DNA from 2 places in the Intestinimonas massiliensis (ex Afouda et al. 2020) genome. Region 1 is predicted to be linked to the other one. Evidence: riboswitches for the same ligand, from Rfam matches in the RefSeq annotation. Region 1 holds a riboswitch; the other holds the start of a gene.
What was found. A riboswitch is a leader RNA that binds a small molecule or an ion and turns the genes downstream of it on or off. The one in region 1 is predicted to bind FMN.
Positions count from the first base shown of each region.

Region 2: another riboswitch for FMN. It lies ahead of ribD (bifunctional diaminohydroxyphosphoribosylaminopyrimidine deaminase/5-amino-6-(5-phosphoribosylamino)uracil reductase RibD); the one in region 1 lies ahead of BN2154_RS07230 (ECF transporter S component).

Region 1 covers NZ_LN869529.1:674,887-682,174, forward strand. Annotated here, with positions in the region: gene BN2154_RS07205 (coenzyme F420-0:L-glutamate ligase) at 1-802, opposite strand, end outside; gene BN2154_RS07210 (inorganic phosphate transporter) at 891-1,934, opposite strand; gene dinB (DNA polymerase IV) at 1,978-3,231, opposite strand; gene BN2154_RS16440 (DUF2812 domain-containing protein) at 3,297-4,505, opposite strand; gene BN2154_RS07225 (PadR family transcriptional regulator) at 4,502-4,822, opposite strand; gene BN2154_RS07230 (ECF transporter S component) at 4,954-5,532, opposite strand; FMN riboswitch at 5,648-5,787, opposite strand; gene BN2154_RS07235 (SLOG family protein) at 5,938-6,450, shown strand; gene BN2154_RS07240 (BlaI/MecI/CopY family transcriptional regulator) at 6,581-6,961, shown strand; gene BN2154_RS07245 (M23/M56 family metallopeptidase) at 6,958-7,288, shown strand, end outside.
Region 2 covers NZ_LN869529.1:2,165,882-2,173,169, forward strand. Annotated here, with positions in the region: gene BN2154_RS14395 (4-hydroxyphenylacetate 3-hydroxylase N-terminal domain-containing protein) at 1-812, opposite strand, end outside; gene BN2154_RS14400 (acetyl-CoA hydrolase/transferase family protein) at 886-2,187, opposite strand; gene BN2154_RS14405 (sigma 54-interacting transcriptional regulator) at 2,419-4,182, opposite strand; FMN riboswitch at 4,485-4,599, shown strand; gene ribD (bifunctional diaminohydroxyphosphoribosylaminopyrimidine deaminase/5-amino-6-(5-phosphoribosylamino)uracil reductase RibD) at 4,751-5,857, shown strand; gene BN2154_RS14415 (riboflavin synthase) at 5,838-6,494, shown strand; gene BN2154_RS14420 (bifunctional 3,4-dihydroxy-2-butanone-4-phosphate synthase/GTP cyclohydrolase II) at 6,507-7,288, shown strand, end outside.

The DNA.
Region 1 (7,288 bases):
CGCCCTTCTGAATCCGCTCCACCACGGGCTGGCAGTTGCGGGGAAACAGCTTGACCTTGTCCTCGGTGGCCTTATTGCTGCCCAGCAGGCCGTAGCGCTCGTTATAGCCGCTGCCGTTCACGCTGGCGGTCATCAGCTCGTCCAGACCGAGCACCAGCTCGGCCCCCGCTTTTTTCAGCAGCCGCTTGGAGCGCTCACGGGTGTGGATGTCGCAGCACAGCACATGCTTGGCGTAGGGGAGAATAGCCCGGCAGTCGTTGGCCAGCACCACCTCTACCTCGCAGCCGCAGCCGGTGATGAGTTCCTTGTAATATTCGATATAGTCCACTCCGGTAAAGACGTGCTTGGTATAGCCGAAGAGCTCCCGGTACCTGGCCTCGGACAGCACGTCCCGGTAGGGGTCCACGCCCTTTTCGTCCACCAGGTCCATGTCGATCAGGTGATTGCCCACCTCGTCGGAGGGGTAGGAGAGCATCAGCACGATCTTTTTCGCGCCCATGGCGATGCCCCGCAGGCAGATGGCAAAACGGTTGCGGCTGAGGATGGGGAAGACCACGCCCACCGTGTGGCCGCCAAATTTGGCCTTTACATCGGCGGCGATCTGCTCCACCGTGGCATAGTTGCCCTGAGCCCGGGCCACCACGGCCTCGGTCACGGCGATGACATCCTTGTCATACAGCTCGAAGGGGGTCTGCTGGGCGGCGGCGACCACGCTGTCCACCACGATCTGGGCGATGTCGTCGCCCTCCCGGATGATGGGCGCACGGATGCCCCGGGACACGGTACCGACTAATCTTTCCATGACTTTGCCTCCAATGGTAAAAATCAATTACACAATATTATAGCGCGAAATTGAAGGCAATGGAAGAGGAAAGTGCAAAAAAGGGCGGTTACCGCAGCCAGAGCAGAAAACGGGCGGCACAGAAGCCGATGAGGCCGCAGCCGGGAAAGGTAAACAGCCAGGTGATGAGAATGGAGCGGGCCACCCGTCGGTCCACGGAGGTCCGGTCCTCGGCCGCCCCAACGCCCAGAATGGCCGCGGTTTTGGCGTGAGTGGTGGAGACCGGAAGGCCCAGCAGCGTGCACAGCAGCAGGCAGAGGGCTCCGGCCAGGTCGGCGGAGAAGCCCTGCCGGGGCCCCAGAGGGACCATGTCGCGCCCCACAGTGTCGATGATGCGCCGGCCGCCGATGGAGGTGCCGGCGGCCATGCACAGGGCGCACAGCACCATGAGCCACAGGGGGATAAGGAAAGTCTCGGTGTCCCGGCGGCCCTGGGCCAGAGCGGCGGAGAGCAGAAAGACCCCCATGAATTTCTGCCCGTCCTGTGCCCCGTGGAGAAAGGCCATGGCGGCGGCGCCCGGTACCTGAAGCCGCCGGAACAGGCGGTCGGTACTGTGCCCGAGGGGGAACAGCCGCCGGACCAGCCCCGCGCAGCGCCGTCCCAGGAGAAAGCCCAGGCCCACAGAGAGGAGCAGCCCCAGAAGCACTTTTGCCCAGGCGGCCGGCTGAACGTTGGACAGGCCGCCCTGAAGGGCCGCGGCGGCCCCGGTGACGCCCGCCACCAGCGCGTGGCTCTCGCTGGTGGGAATGCCAAACCGCCAGGCCGCCGTAGCCCACAGGACGATGGCCAGCAGGGCGGCGCACAGGGCGGTGAGGGCATCGCCGGTGTCCGGGCCGAAGTCGGCGATGGTGTAGATGGTCTCGGCCACCGAGGCGTTGAGGCACGTCATGCACACCACCCCCAGCAGGTTGCACACGGCGGCCAGCCGGACCGCACGCCGGAAGGGGAGGGCCCCGGTAGAGACGGCGGTGGCGATGGCGTTGGGCGCGTCGGTCCACCCGTTGACCAGGATGACAGCCAGGGTCAGGACCGATGCGGTCAGCAGTCCGGGGTCGGAGAGCCGGGACAGGTAGGCAAAAAAGGAAACGGTCAAATCGGACACCCCCTCCCACAATGTACGAGGGAGGGGGCGGAGGTTATTCCAGCTTTCGGCCGCCGGGAGGAATGGACCCGGCGTGGTCGGCGGGGCGGTCGATGTCCTCACCCACCACAGCGGCGGGGACGATGGCGCCCTTGCCGAACTTGCCGCGGATTCCGTCCACGGCGCGTTCCAACTGTTCCCGGCGCTCCCGCCGGGGGGCGGTCTGGGCCAGGAAGAGATCCATCTGCTCCGCCGCCTGGTCCTCGGGGACCAGATTCTGCCCGGTGATGGCCAGCAGGCGGATGGGGGCGTTCATATTCCAGGATTCCCGGATGAGCTCCATTGCGGCGCGGCTCAGCTCGGTGGAGGTGCAGATGGGGATATCCAGCCGTTTTTGGCGACAGATGTTCCGGAAATCGGGGTCCCGTATGGTCACCTGTACGGTGGCGCAGCGCATGGCGTGCTTGCGCAGCCGGGCGGCCACACTGTCGGAGAGCAGGGCCACCCCGGTGCGGATGTCCTCCGGGCCCACCAGATTCCGGCGGAAAGTGATGGAGTTGCCGATGGATTTGGGAGGCGGCAGCGCCCTGGCGGGGACCACGGGGCTGTGCTCCAGTCCGGCGGCGTAGTCATAAAGCTGCCCGCCCATCTTCCCGAGCAGCTCTGTCAGCGGCTCCCGGCCAAAGGCGGCCAGATCCCCGATGGTCCGGACGCCATACTGGCCCAGGACCTGGGAGGAGGCCCGCCCCACGAAGAGCAGATCGGTCACCGGCAGAGGCCACACCTTGTCACGAAAGTTCTCTCGGGTGATGACGGTGGTGGCGTCCGGCTTTTTCAGGTCGCTGCCCAGCTTGGCAAAGACCTTGTTGAAGGATACCCCCACCGAGATGGTGAGCCCCGTCTCCTCGCGCACCTCCCGGCGCAGCCGGTCGGCAATGGCCTTGCCGTCCCCGCCGAAGAGGTGCATGGAGCCGGTGATATCCAGCCAGCTTTCGTCGATGCTGAAGGGCTCCACCAGATCGGTGTACCGCTCGTAGATGGCGTTGATGACCCTGGACCAGTGCCGGTACTTGTCGTGGTGTGCGGGCAGAAGCACCAGGTCCGGGCACTTGCGGCGGGCCTGCCAGATGGTCTCTGCCGTCTTGACCTGAAATTTTTTGGCCGCCTCGTTTTTGGCCAGGATGATGCCGTGGCGGCTCTCCGGATCGCCGCACACCGCCACCGGCGCCGACCGGAGTTCGGGCCGCTCCAGCAGCTCCACCGAGGCGTAAAAGCTGTTCAGATCGCAGTGTAAGATCGTGCGCTCCACATCGGTCACCTCCTGCCTGCCAGTATACGACGGCAGCCTCAAAATGTCAAACGAATGTTCGATATTTATGGGCCGGGTTCCCACGCCAAAAGCTGGGCGATTTGCTCCAAGTGCTCCGCTAGATCCTGGGTCCCATTGTAGTCCAGATAGATCACACGGTCCCCGGCGCAGGCGAAAAGCTGCTGCCCGCCGTAGTCTGTGTCGGTCACCAGCGCCAGCCGGTCGAAGCCGGGGGCGGTCAGCTCCTTTACCTGGTAGCGCTCCGGTTCATATTCGGTTTTCCAGGTGTGGTAGTCAAACAGGTCGTCCAGCAGGGGAGAGGCCAGGAAGGGAAGGGCCAGGTCGTACCAGTCCATGCGCAGGTGGCACGCATTCCCGGCGCCGGGTATGGTTCCGCGCTGCCTCACCTCATAGTGCTGGGAGAGGGGGTACCACTCATAGCGCACGTAGTTATCCCGGTCGGGGCCCTCATAGCCGGGATAGGAAAGGGGCTCTGGGAGGTAAGTCTCAACGCCCTCCAGCTCCGCCAGGGAGAGCAGCGGGGCGGGCCGGGCCAGACCGGCCAGCTCGGACGCCCACCGGCCCGCAGTGAAAAAGTAGACCCCGCTGGCGATGGAGGCGACGGCGCCCAGCGTCATCAGCAGGGTATAGAGCTGACGGATCAGGCCGGTCCGCTTCCAGCCCCGCCCGGTGGGGGCTGGGATGCCCTCGCTGAGCTGCCGCCGCAGACGGCGGATACCCAGGACCTGCCGGAGATAGTAGAGGAGGAACGCCAGGCAGAGCAGGGCGGCAAGGGGGGTGTAGAGAGAATTGCTCTCGACCAGCCGCTGGACCGGGCCGAAGGCGCTGTCCGCCGCCGCCCAGAGAAAGAGGGCCGCCATGACGAGCGCCGCCAGAACGCACACCAGCCCGGAGCGGGTCAGCCGCCTGCTCAGATGCTCCAGCGCGTAGCTCTGGGCCACCGGATCGGTGTGAAATTCCTCGGTCTCCGGGTCATCGGCCCAGTAGACGGCAAAGGCCTGGCCAAAGGGGCCGGCATAGTGCCACCCCCGCCCGGCGCTGTAGTCCACCTGCTCCCGGGCCAGCGAAGCCGGGACAGAGCCGCTGGGTTCGGCGTGGTAGCGGATGGGCATGGGCCTGCCCCGGCGGAACCGGGCAAAGCAGGAGCCCATTTCGGTGAAGAAAAGCCCTCTGGCGGCCATGTCCTCCAGCCAGCTCTCAATGCCGTGCATGTCCAGAAAGTCCACGGGGACCAGCTTGCGCACCAGCTTCATGTCTCATCATCCTCCTCGCTTTCCGCGTCGGCGATGCAGGCCCTGAGCCGCTCCAGTTCGTCGCCGTACAGGGCGCGGCCCTTGTCCGTCAGACGGTAAGTCCGTTTCCGACCCAGAACGTTGACCTCACGGATGAGCTGCTCCTCTTCAAATTTGGCCAGGATGGTGTAGAGGGTCCCGGGTCCCAGCCGGACCCGGCCGCAGGTTTTGCGCTCCACGAAGTCCGCAATCTCGGCGCCGCATAAATCCCGCTTCCGAAAGGACATGAGCACGTAGAACATCGTCTCGGTCAGCGCCTCCAGAGGTCTTTTGGACATCACATGTCCTCCTTATATCGAGCTTCGATATCGACTGTTGATATTATAAGCTTCCGGGATGGCGCTGTCAAGGCAAACAAAAAACGCCCCGACGGCCGTTGAGACGGTCGGGGCGTTTTCAGACTGAGGGATCAGATGTTTTCCGCCTCGGGCTTGGAGACGTCCTTTCTGGGCTCGCCGTGGACGATGTGGCGGGAAACGGCCTTGTAGACCACAAAGGTGATACAGGAATTGATGCCTGCCTTGAGCAGGTTAAAGGGGAGGATAACGGGCAGAAGCATGGCGTCTACCACTTCGGTGGGAGCACCCATGAACATGGGGGTGATAAAGTGGTTGGCGACCATCATCACAAGGCCCATGGTCAGCGTGCCGCAGCACAGGCCGACGACGGCGCCGGCACGGGTGTGCTTGAAGCGGTAAATGGTGGCGGAGACCAGTACCAGGGCGCTGGTGGCGATAACGTGCATGAGGAAACCATAGACGCCGTCGCCGCCCAGGAAGAAGGCCTGGATAAAGGAAGCGAGCACGGTGATGATGACGCCGGCTACCGGACCGTAGGCAAAGGCGCCGATCAAAATAGGCACGTCGGCGGGGTCATACTGGAGAAAGGCGGCGGAGGGGAACAGGGGGAAGTGGACCAGCGTGATGAGAACGGCGCCGATGGCGGTGAGCATGGCCAGTACCGTGAGCTGCTTGGTGCGGGGATTCATAAAGAGCACTCCTTTTCAGACGCAGGATTCCGCTGCGCCCCATGTAATGGAAAACACCTGAAAGGCATCAATGTCTTCCAGGTGTTAAAAACATGGGAAAGGTGCGCGTTTCTTAACACATCTTCTTCCATCCAGACTTCGCATCCAATGGGATGCGTCACTGTCGGTCCCGGAGTTCCACCGGGTCGGTCGTTCGGAGAACGAGTCGCGGACTTTACCGCCGATCGGGATTTTCACCCTGCCCTGAAGACATCTGTGATTCAGTTGTTTTCAACTTCTATTATACGCACAGCCCCCAAAAAAGCAAGTCTAAAATCAAAAAAGTTTACGCACAAATGTTCGATAAAACATTGACTTGCCCTTTTGGATATACTACAATAAGCAAAAAGAGAGAGGGAGAAGGTCATGGACAGAGCCACCACCTGCTGCTTTACCGGGCACCGGCCCAATAAGCTCCCTTGGGGCGAGGACGAGCGGGCCCCCCGCTGTCTGGCGCTGAAGGCCCGGCTGGCGGAGCTGCTGGAGGACTGCTACCGGCAGGGCTACCGCCACTTCATCTGCGGCATGGCCCAGGGGGCCGACATGTACTTTGGAGAAGCGGTGCTGGCCCTGCGGGAAAAGCACCCGGACGTAACGCTGGAGGCGGCCATCCCCTGCGAGGAGCAGGCTGCCCGCTGGAAGGAACGGGACCGCAACCGCTATTTCGGGCTGGTGGAGCGCTGTGATCTGGAGACCATGGTGCAGCACCGCTATACCAGCGGCTGTATGCAGCGGCGCAACCGTTATATGGTGGATCGCTCCTCGCTGGTCCTGGCCGTCTACGACGGGATGCTGGGGGGGACCATGTATACCCTGACCTATGCCATGCGGCAGGGCGTGCGGGTGGTGACCATGGACCTGGACGGAACGATTGGCTGACAGGGCGGGTATCCGGATGTTCCGGATGCCCGCACTTTTGCATTTGCAAAAATAACTTGACATTCTGCTTTTGCAGAGGTAAGATACGAGCACAGAGATTTCTGCAAATGCAAATATAGGAGGAACCCCAATGAGAGAGAGCAGACGGCTGCCGGAATCGGAGCTGGACATCATGCTGGTGGTGTGGAAGGAGGGGGGCGCGGCGACGGCCCCCGCCATCCTGGCGGGTCTTGAGCGGCCTCTGACGGCCAGCGCGCTGCACAGCTATCTGAAGCGGCTGGAGGAAAAGGGCTTTCTGACCTGCGTCAAAAGTGGAAAAGTAAATACCTATACGGCTTTGATCTCCCAGGCGGATTACCAGAGAAGCGAGGGGAGGAGCATCCTCCGCAAGCTCTACGGGGGTTCCCTGACCCGGTTTGCCGCCGCCCTCTATGACGAAGGCCCGGTGGACCAGCAGGAGATTGCCCAGCTCCAGGCCCTGCTGGAGGAGCTGAGGGGGGAAGCCCGGTGATCGGAGCCCTGTTTCAGCGGTTTGTTCTGCTGTCCCTGAGCGGTTCGATGGTGCTGCTGCCCCTGCTGCTTTTCGCCGGTCTCATCCAGCGGCGGTATCGGGCACAGAGCTGTGCGGTGCTGTGGCTGCTGCTGGCGGTGCGGCTGCTGCTGCCCGTCCGGGTGCCGCTGGAATTGCTGCGGCCCGCTGTGACTCTGCCCATGCCGGAGTATACCGCCATCATGCTGCCCCAGACACCGTCGGAGTCCGCACCTGCCGCTCCGGCGTCTGCCGCGCCGTCTGTGGGGGCCAAGCCCCCTGCGGCGGAAAAGGCCCCCACACGCTCCG
Region 2 (7,288 bases), 1.5 Mb from region 1:
ACGAACACCTTGTCGAAGTAGACCAGGGCCTGGTGGTCCGCGTAGGGCTTGCCCAGGTCGATACCCTCGATGTCGCCGCCCACTTCGAAGAAGCGCTTATCCTGCGGGGTGCGGCCCAATACGAAGGTGAGGCCCGGAGTGTCGGAGGGGATGGCGCACGCCAGCGCAAAGTCCTTCTCCTCGGGCTTCATGTTGGTGGTGGGAACGATGATGATCTCGTGGGCGAACAGAATGCCGGTCTGGTTGCACTTATAGCCGCTGACGACGATGCCGTCATCCCGGATCTCATCCACGTGGATGTAGCTGTCCTTATTGGGCTGCTTGTGGGGCGGGAGGGTCCGCAGGCCCTTGACGTCGGTAACGGTGACGGTGCAGCTCAGGTCGTTCTTCTGCACATAGTCCAGGAAGTTCATAAAGCGCTTGTAGTAATTGGTGCCCAGGTCATGGTCCATGTCGTAGGTGCAGGGACCCAGACCGGCAAACGCCTCGGAGCCGGTGCAGCGGTGAGTGCAGCAGCCGATGACCTCGGCCAGGGCGCGGGCGGCGCGGGTCTTCTTGTTGGCGTCGGCAGGGGAGGCCAGAGGGGCGTTGTAGATGCTGACCGTCTCGCCGTTCAGGGCGGACTTTGTGGTGACCAGGTCCACCCAGTCGGGATGGCTGTGGAGCTCATAGACCTTGGAGATTGCGTTGAAGCTGGCCGCCAGTGGGGGGAATGCGGTGAGATCGTCAACCTTCTCCCCCAGGAACCACACGTTCATGGGCTTTCGGGCACGGATGCTGGCTTGGAACTGTTCCCTTGTCATGATCGCCATAATAAAATCCTCCTTTATATTTGTATATCCATACGGATACGGTCAACACAGTCGGGTGGGCGGTGAGATGGGGTCATACGATGAGGTGCATTTTCTGGGCGGCGCGGGTGAGTTCCTCGCGGAAGTTGGGATGTGCAATGCCGATGAGGGCCTTGGCGCGCTCGGAGCAGGTCAGCCCCTTCAGGCGGACCATGCCCTGCTCGGTGACGATGTAATCCACGTCGTTCCGGGTGGTGGTGACGCAGGAGCCCTCCGTGAGGACGGGCTTGATCTTGGAGATGGTGTCGTTCTTGGCCGCGGACTTGAAGGCCAGGAAGGACTTGCCCCCCTTGGACGCCGCGGCTCCACGGATGAAGTCCACCTGTCCGCCGGCCCCGCTGAAGTTCTTCGGCCCGATGGTCTCCGAGCAGACCTGACCGAACAGGTCGATCTCCATGCAGGAGTTGATGGAGATGACGTTGTCGTTCTGCGCGATGACGAAGGGGTCGTTGACGTAGTCCACAGGCAGGAACTCCACCCCCGGGTTGTCGTCGATGAAGTCATAGGTGCTCCGCGCGCCGAAGGTGAACGTGACGATGGTCTTGCCCCGGTGGATCTTCTTGCGGTCATTGGTGATGACCCCGGCGTTGGTCAGGTCCACGATGCTGTCGCAGAACATCTCGCTGTGGATGCCCAGATCCCGTTTGTCCATCAGGGCCTGGGCCACGGCGTTGGGGATGCCCCCGATGCCCAGTTGGAGGGTGGCCCCGTCGCAGATCTCCTGGGCGATCATGCCGCCGATGATCTGGTCGTCCTTGCTGATGGGGGCGGGGGGCACCTCGGTGATGGGCAGGTCGCTTTCCACCAGCGCATCCACTTCCGAGATGTGGATGTGGCTGCCGAAGGTGCGCGGCATGGTGGGATTGACCTCCAGAAACAGGCGCCCGGCCTTTTTGCGGATCTCGCTCAGATCGGCGGCGGTGCCGCAACTGAAGTACCCATGCCGGTCCATGGGCGAGACCGTGCAGTAGAACACGTCCGGCCCCTCCAGCACCTGCTTCCACAGTACGGGCACCTGGCTGTAGTGGCTGGGCAGGTAATCAGACCGCCCCTCCCAGATGGCCTCCCGGTCAAACCCGCTGACAAAGTGGGAGACGTGCCGGATGTGGGCTTCCATTCCCGCCGCCATGTACTTCTGGTTCCGCATGGGCAGCAGCAGGTAGTGCCGGATCCCCGTCAGCCCCTCCCGCTCCGCCCGGTCCGCCAGGGCGTGCAGGATGGCGATGGGCTCCGTGATCTGTCCGTTGCTCAGGCAGATGTCCCCCGCGTGGAAGAGCTTGGCGACTTCCTCCGGCGTCTTACGTTTCTCCTGGTACATCTTGGTCCAACGATCCATCGTGACCCTCCTTTCAATTTGCCTTTCTGGTCTGTCCGTTGGGTTCTGTTCTCTGCCCATAAAGATAAGCAACCCCCGTGCCAAGTTTAAAAACCGGAAAAAGTCCCTGTTTGCAAGGGGTGTCCAAAAAAAGCCCGTTCCCTGATTATGCATTTCTGCATCAGGGAACGGGCCATATGGAAGAAAAAGGTGCGGATATTCAGGGCTTTTGACAGGGTATGCGCAAACGCATCAGCGATGCAGGAGCGTTCCCATCTTGCGGGAGACGGTGGATTGGTCCACGCCGAGGACCTTGGCGATCTCCCGGGTGGTGGTGTATTTTTCCTGGGCGTGGCAGAGGAGCTGACTCTCCACCTGCTGGATGGCCTCCTTCAGCGGCATGATGCCGTGGACCGTGACCTGGCAGGCGCTGACCTCGGCGCCGGACTGCCGGTAGCGGGGCGGCAGGTCCTCCGGGTAGAGCACGTCCCGCTGGACCAGCACCACCATGTTTTCGATCAGGTTTTCCAGCTCGCGGATATTGCCCAGCCAGTCCAGGGAGCGCAGGATCTTGCCCAACTCCATGGACAGCTCCTTGTGCTTGCTGTACTTTTGGTTGTACTTCTCGATAAAGTGGACGGCCAGGGGGATGACATCGTCCCGCCGCTCCCGCAGGGGCGGCACCTCGATGTTGATCACGTTGAGCCGGTAATAGAGGTCCTGCCGGAATTTGCCCTCCTGGACCTGCTGCCAGAGGTCCCGGTTGGTGGCTGCAATGATGCGCACGTCCACATGAAGCGTCTTGGTGCCGCCGATCCGGGTGACCTCTCCCTCCTGGATGACCCGCAGCAGCTTGACCTGCAGGTCCAGGTCCAGCTCTCCGATCTCGTCCAGGAACAGGGTGCCCTCATTGGCCAGCTCAAAAAAGCCGGCTTTCCCCCGGCGGCGGGCGCCGGTAAAGGCCCCGTCCTCATACCCGAACAGCTCTGACTCAAACAGGGACGCGGGGATGGCCCCGCAGTTGATCTTGATGATGGGCTTGTCCCGGCGGTTACTGGAGCGGTGGACCTGGTTGACAATGACTTCCTTGCCGGTGCCCGACTCTCCGGTGATGAGCAGCGTGGAATCTACCTGGGAGATGGTCTTGATGGTGTCCATGATATGCTGCATTTCCTTGCTGTGGACCACGAAATCCGCACCGGGGGCATTCCGGCTCTGGATGAAGGTCAGCTCCCGTATGTAGCCCTCCGCCACCATGCGCTGGTGCTCCAGACGGCTTTGCAGGTCGTTTAGCTCGGTGATGTCCCGAATGTTTACCACCACGGAGGTGAAGCTGCCGCAGATGTCGAAGGCGGGGGTACCGGTGGCAATGAGCCGTTTCCCCTTCTGCTCCAGGACCACGGTGGCGGTCTCCCTGGTCTCCAGGACCTTGAGGGCCGCCGAATCCAGGTACAGGCCCTCGGCGATGAGCTCCGTGACGTTCCGGCCAATGACCTCCCGCCGGAGGACTGAAAAAGCCCGCTCAAAAGCGGCGTTGACCCGGATAACGACGCCTTGGCTGTCGGTGACCAAAATGCCGTCGTGAGAGGACTCTACGAAGATGTTGATCTCCTGAAGCAGGCTGTTGGTCACGTCCAGCTCCTGCATGATGCAGTTGGAGTGCATGGATTCGTGCAGGATAAAAATGGTGCCCCGCCGGACCCCGTCGATCACCCACGGGTGGACGTTGCAGACCACCTGCCTCCCCTCCAGCTCGATGATGTAGCGGCCCTTCCCGCTGATGAGGTCCACCCGCTCTGCCATCGGCTCGGAAAAGGCCTCAAAACGGGTAAAATACGCGCGCTCCGGATCAATGCCCAGTCCATGGAAAAAATTCCGGGCGGCGCAGTTGCAGTGGATCAGTTGTCCATTGCCGTCAAACACAAGAATGCTGCAAAAAATGGTGTCAAGAATTGCCCGGTAGCCATCTTTGATCCCGTCAACACCTACGGTAAGATCCAATGCCTCCTCGTTCATGCCGTCCTCCCTCCTTGAATGACGCCTGTTGGTTGTAACACGTTCTGGGCGGCAAACTGTGGGCTGCCTCCAGACCGGATGTGCGCAGACTAATTTTATTATAGTAGGAGGACCTGGAAAATTCAAGAATCTTCGCCGAATGGAAAGAACTGCCGCATCCATCCACGTTCTGTAACCGCGTCTCTGCCGGGGCCGACCGCCTCAGCTCGCCCGGAAGGGCAACGGCCGCCCGTGGTCCTGAGCCGTCTCAAACCCGGGCTTGACAACCGGGACGTATGCGCCTATAATGCACTTAATTGAATCAGGATCTTCAGGGCGGGGCGCAGTTCCCCACCGGTGGTATAGCCCACGAGCCGTAAGGCATGATTCGGTGAAATTCCGAAGCCGACCGTACAGTCGGGATGAAAGAAGATCGTGTACCGCAGGAGTTATCACGCCTGTGCGCATGGATTTGCTCTGGAATGGCTGCATTCCGGAGTTTTTTCTTTCCATGGGCGGGGTGTTTCCGTGGTCCCGTCGTGCCTTGAACCATCCGTTCAAGGCATTTTTTGTTGCTTGGAGGCGGACCATGAAGGACAGCGACTATATGCGTCTGGCCCTGGAGCTGGCACAGCGGGGCCAGGGCTGGACGTCCCCCAACCCGATGGTGGGCGCCGTCATCGTCAAGGAGGGCCGGATCATCGGCCGGGGCTGGCATGCCCGGTGCGGTGCCCTCCACGCCGAGCGCCACGCCCTGCAAAACTGCGCGGAATCCCCCCAGGGGGCGGTTCTGTACGTGACGCTGGAGCCCTGCTGCCATCACGGCCGGCAGCCCCCCTGCACCGAGGCGATCCTGGCGTCCGGGATCGCCCGGGTGGTGGCCGGCTCCGGCGACCCCAATCCCCTGGTGGCGGGCAAGGGACTGGAGCTCCTGCGGAAAAACGGCGTGGCGGTGGAGACCGGCGTGCTGGAGGCCGAGTGCCAGGCCCTGAACCAGGTGTTTTTCCACTTTATTCGGACCCGGCGGCCCTATGTGGTCATGAAATATGCCATGACCCTGGACGGAAAAATCGCCACCCGCACCGGGGCCTCCCAGTGGATCACTGGGGAGGCCGCCCGGCGGCGGGTCCATCAGGACCGGCACCGCTGCACCGCCATTCTGGCGGGGGTGGGTACCGTGCTGGCGGACGATCCCCTGCTCACCTGCCGGATGGAGGGAGGCAAAAATCCCCTGCGGGTGATTTGCGATACGCGGCTGCGCGCCCCCCTGACCAGCCGGATCGTTCAAACGGCCCGGGCCGTTCCCACCATCCTGGCCACCGCCTGCGGGGACGCGGCCCGGCGCGCCCCTTACGAGGCCGCCGGATGCCGGGTCTGGGTCCTCCCCGCCCGGGACGGCCATGTGGACCTGGACGTCCTGATGGAGCGGCTGGGCGCCGCGGACATCGACAGCGTGCTGCTGGAGGGCGGCGGTACGCTGAACTGGTCGGCGCTGGAGGCTGGAATCGTCCAGAAGGTCCAGGCGTACATCGCCCCCAAGCTCTTCGGCGGGGCGGAGGCCCCGTCTCCGGTGATGGGGCGGGGCGCAGCCCTCCCCGCCCAGGCCGTACGGCTGAAAAACACCGTCGTTACCCCCGTCGGGGAAGATTTTTTATGGGAAAGCGAGGTGGACGGCCCTGTTTACGGGAATCGTTGAGGAGATGGGCGTAATCCGCGCCATCCGGCGGGGGGCCCGCTCGGCGGTGCTCTCCATCGGCGCGGCGGCGGTGCTCTCCGACCTGAAGCTGGGGGACAGCGTGGCGGTGAACGGCGTCTGCCTGACCGCCTCCGGTCTGGATGACACAGGCTTCACCGCCGACGTCATGCACGAGACCCTGGACCGCTCCTCCCTGGGGAGCCTGACCGTCGGCAGCCGGGTGAACCTGGAGCGGGCCATGGCGGCGGGGGGCCGCTTCGGGGGGCACATCGTCTCCGGTCATATCGACGGCACCGGCCGCCTGGCCGCCCTCCGACGGGACGACAACGCCGTGTGGTACACGGTGGAGGCCGCCCCTTCCCTGCTGCGGTACGTGGTAGAGAAGGGCTCCATCACCATGGACGGCGTCAGTCTGACGGTGGCCCGGGTGGAGGCGGACCGCTTCTCCGTCTCCCTCATCCCCCACACCGCCGCCGTCACCGTGCTGGGGCGCAAGCGCCCCGGCGACGTGGTCAATCTGGAGACGGATGTGATCGGCAAATATGTGGAAAAGCTGCTGCTACCCCGGCCGAAGGCCGAAACGGACCCGCCTGCCGGCGGCATCACCCTGGACTTTTTAGCCCGAAATGGATTCTAAGGAGGAACCGTCATGTTTCCGTACAACACCATTGAAGAGGCCCTGGAGGAGCTCCGGCAGGGGCGTCTGATCCTGGTCACCGACGACCCGGACCGGGAGAATGAGGGGGACCTCATCTGCGCCGCCCAGTTCGCCACCACGGAGAACGTCAACTTCATGGCCACCCACGCCAAGGGGCTCATCTGCATGCCCATGTCGGCGGCGTACATCCAGAAGCTGCAGTTTCCCCAGATGGTCTCCCACAACACCGACAACCACGAAACCGCCTTTACTGTCTCCATCGACCACGTCTCCACCACCACCGGCATCTCCGCCGCCGAGCGGTCGGTCACCGCCCTGAAGTGCGTGGAGGAGGACGCCCGGCCGGAGGATTTCCGCCGCCCCGGCCACATGTTCCCTCTGCTGGCCAAGCCTCACGGCGTGCTGGAGCGCAGCGGCCACACCGAGGCCACGGTGGACCTGTGCCGGCTGGCAGGGCTGAAGGAGTGCGGGCTGTGCTGCGAGATCATGCGGGAGGACGGCACCATGATGCGCGCCTCCGAGCTGCAGCAGAAGGCAGCGGAGTGGGGGCTGAAGTTCATCACCATCCGGGATCTGCAGAGCTATCGCAAGCGCCACGAGAAGCTGGTGGAGCAGGTGGCCGTCACCCGGCTTCCCACCAAGTACGGCGACTTTACCGCCTGCGGCTACCGCAACAGACTCAACGGCGAGCACCATGTGGCTCTGGTCAAGGGGGAGATCGGGGACGGAGAGAACCTCCTGTGCCGGGTCCACTCCGAGTGCCTCACCGGGGA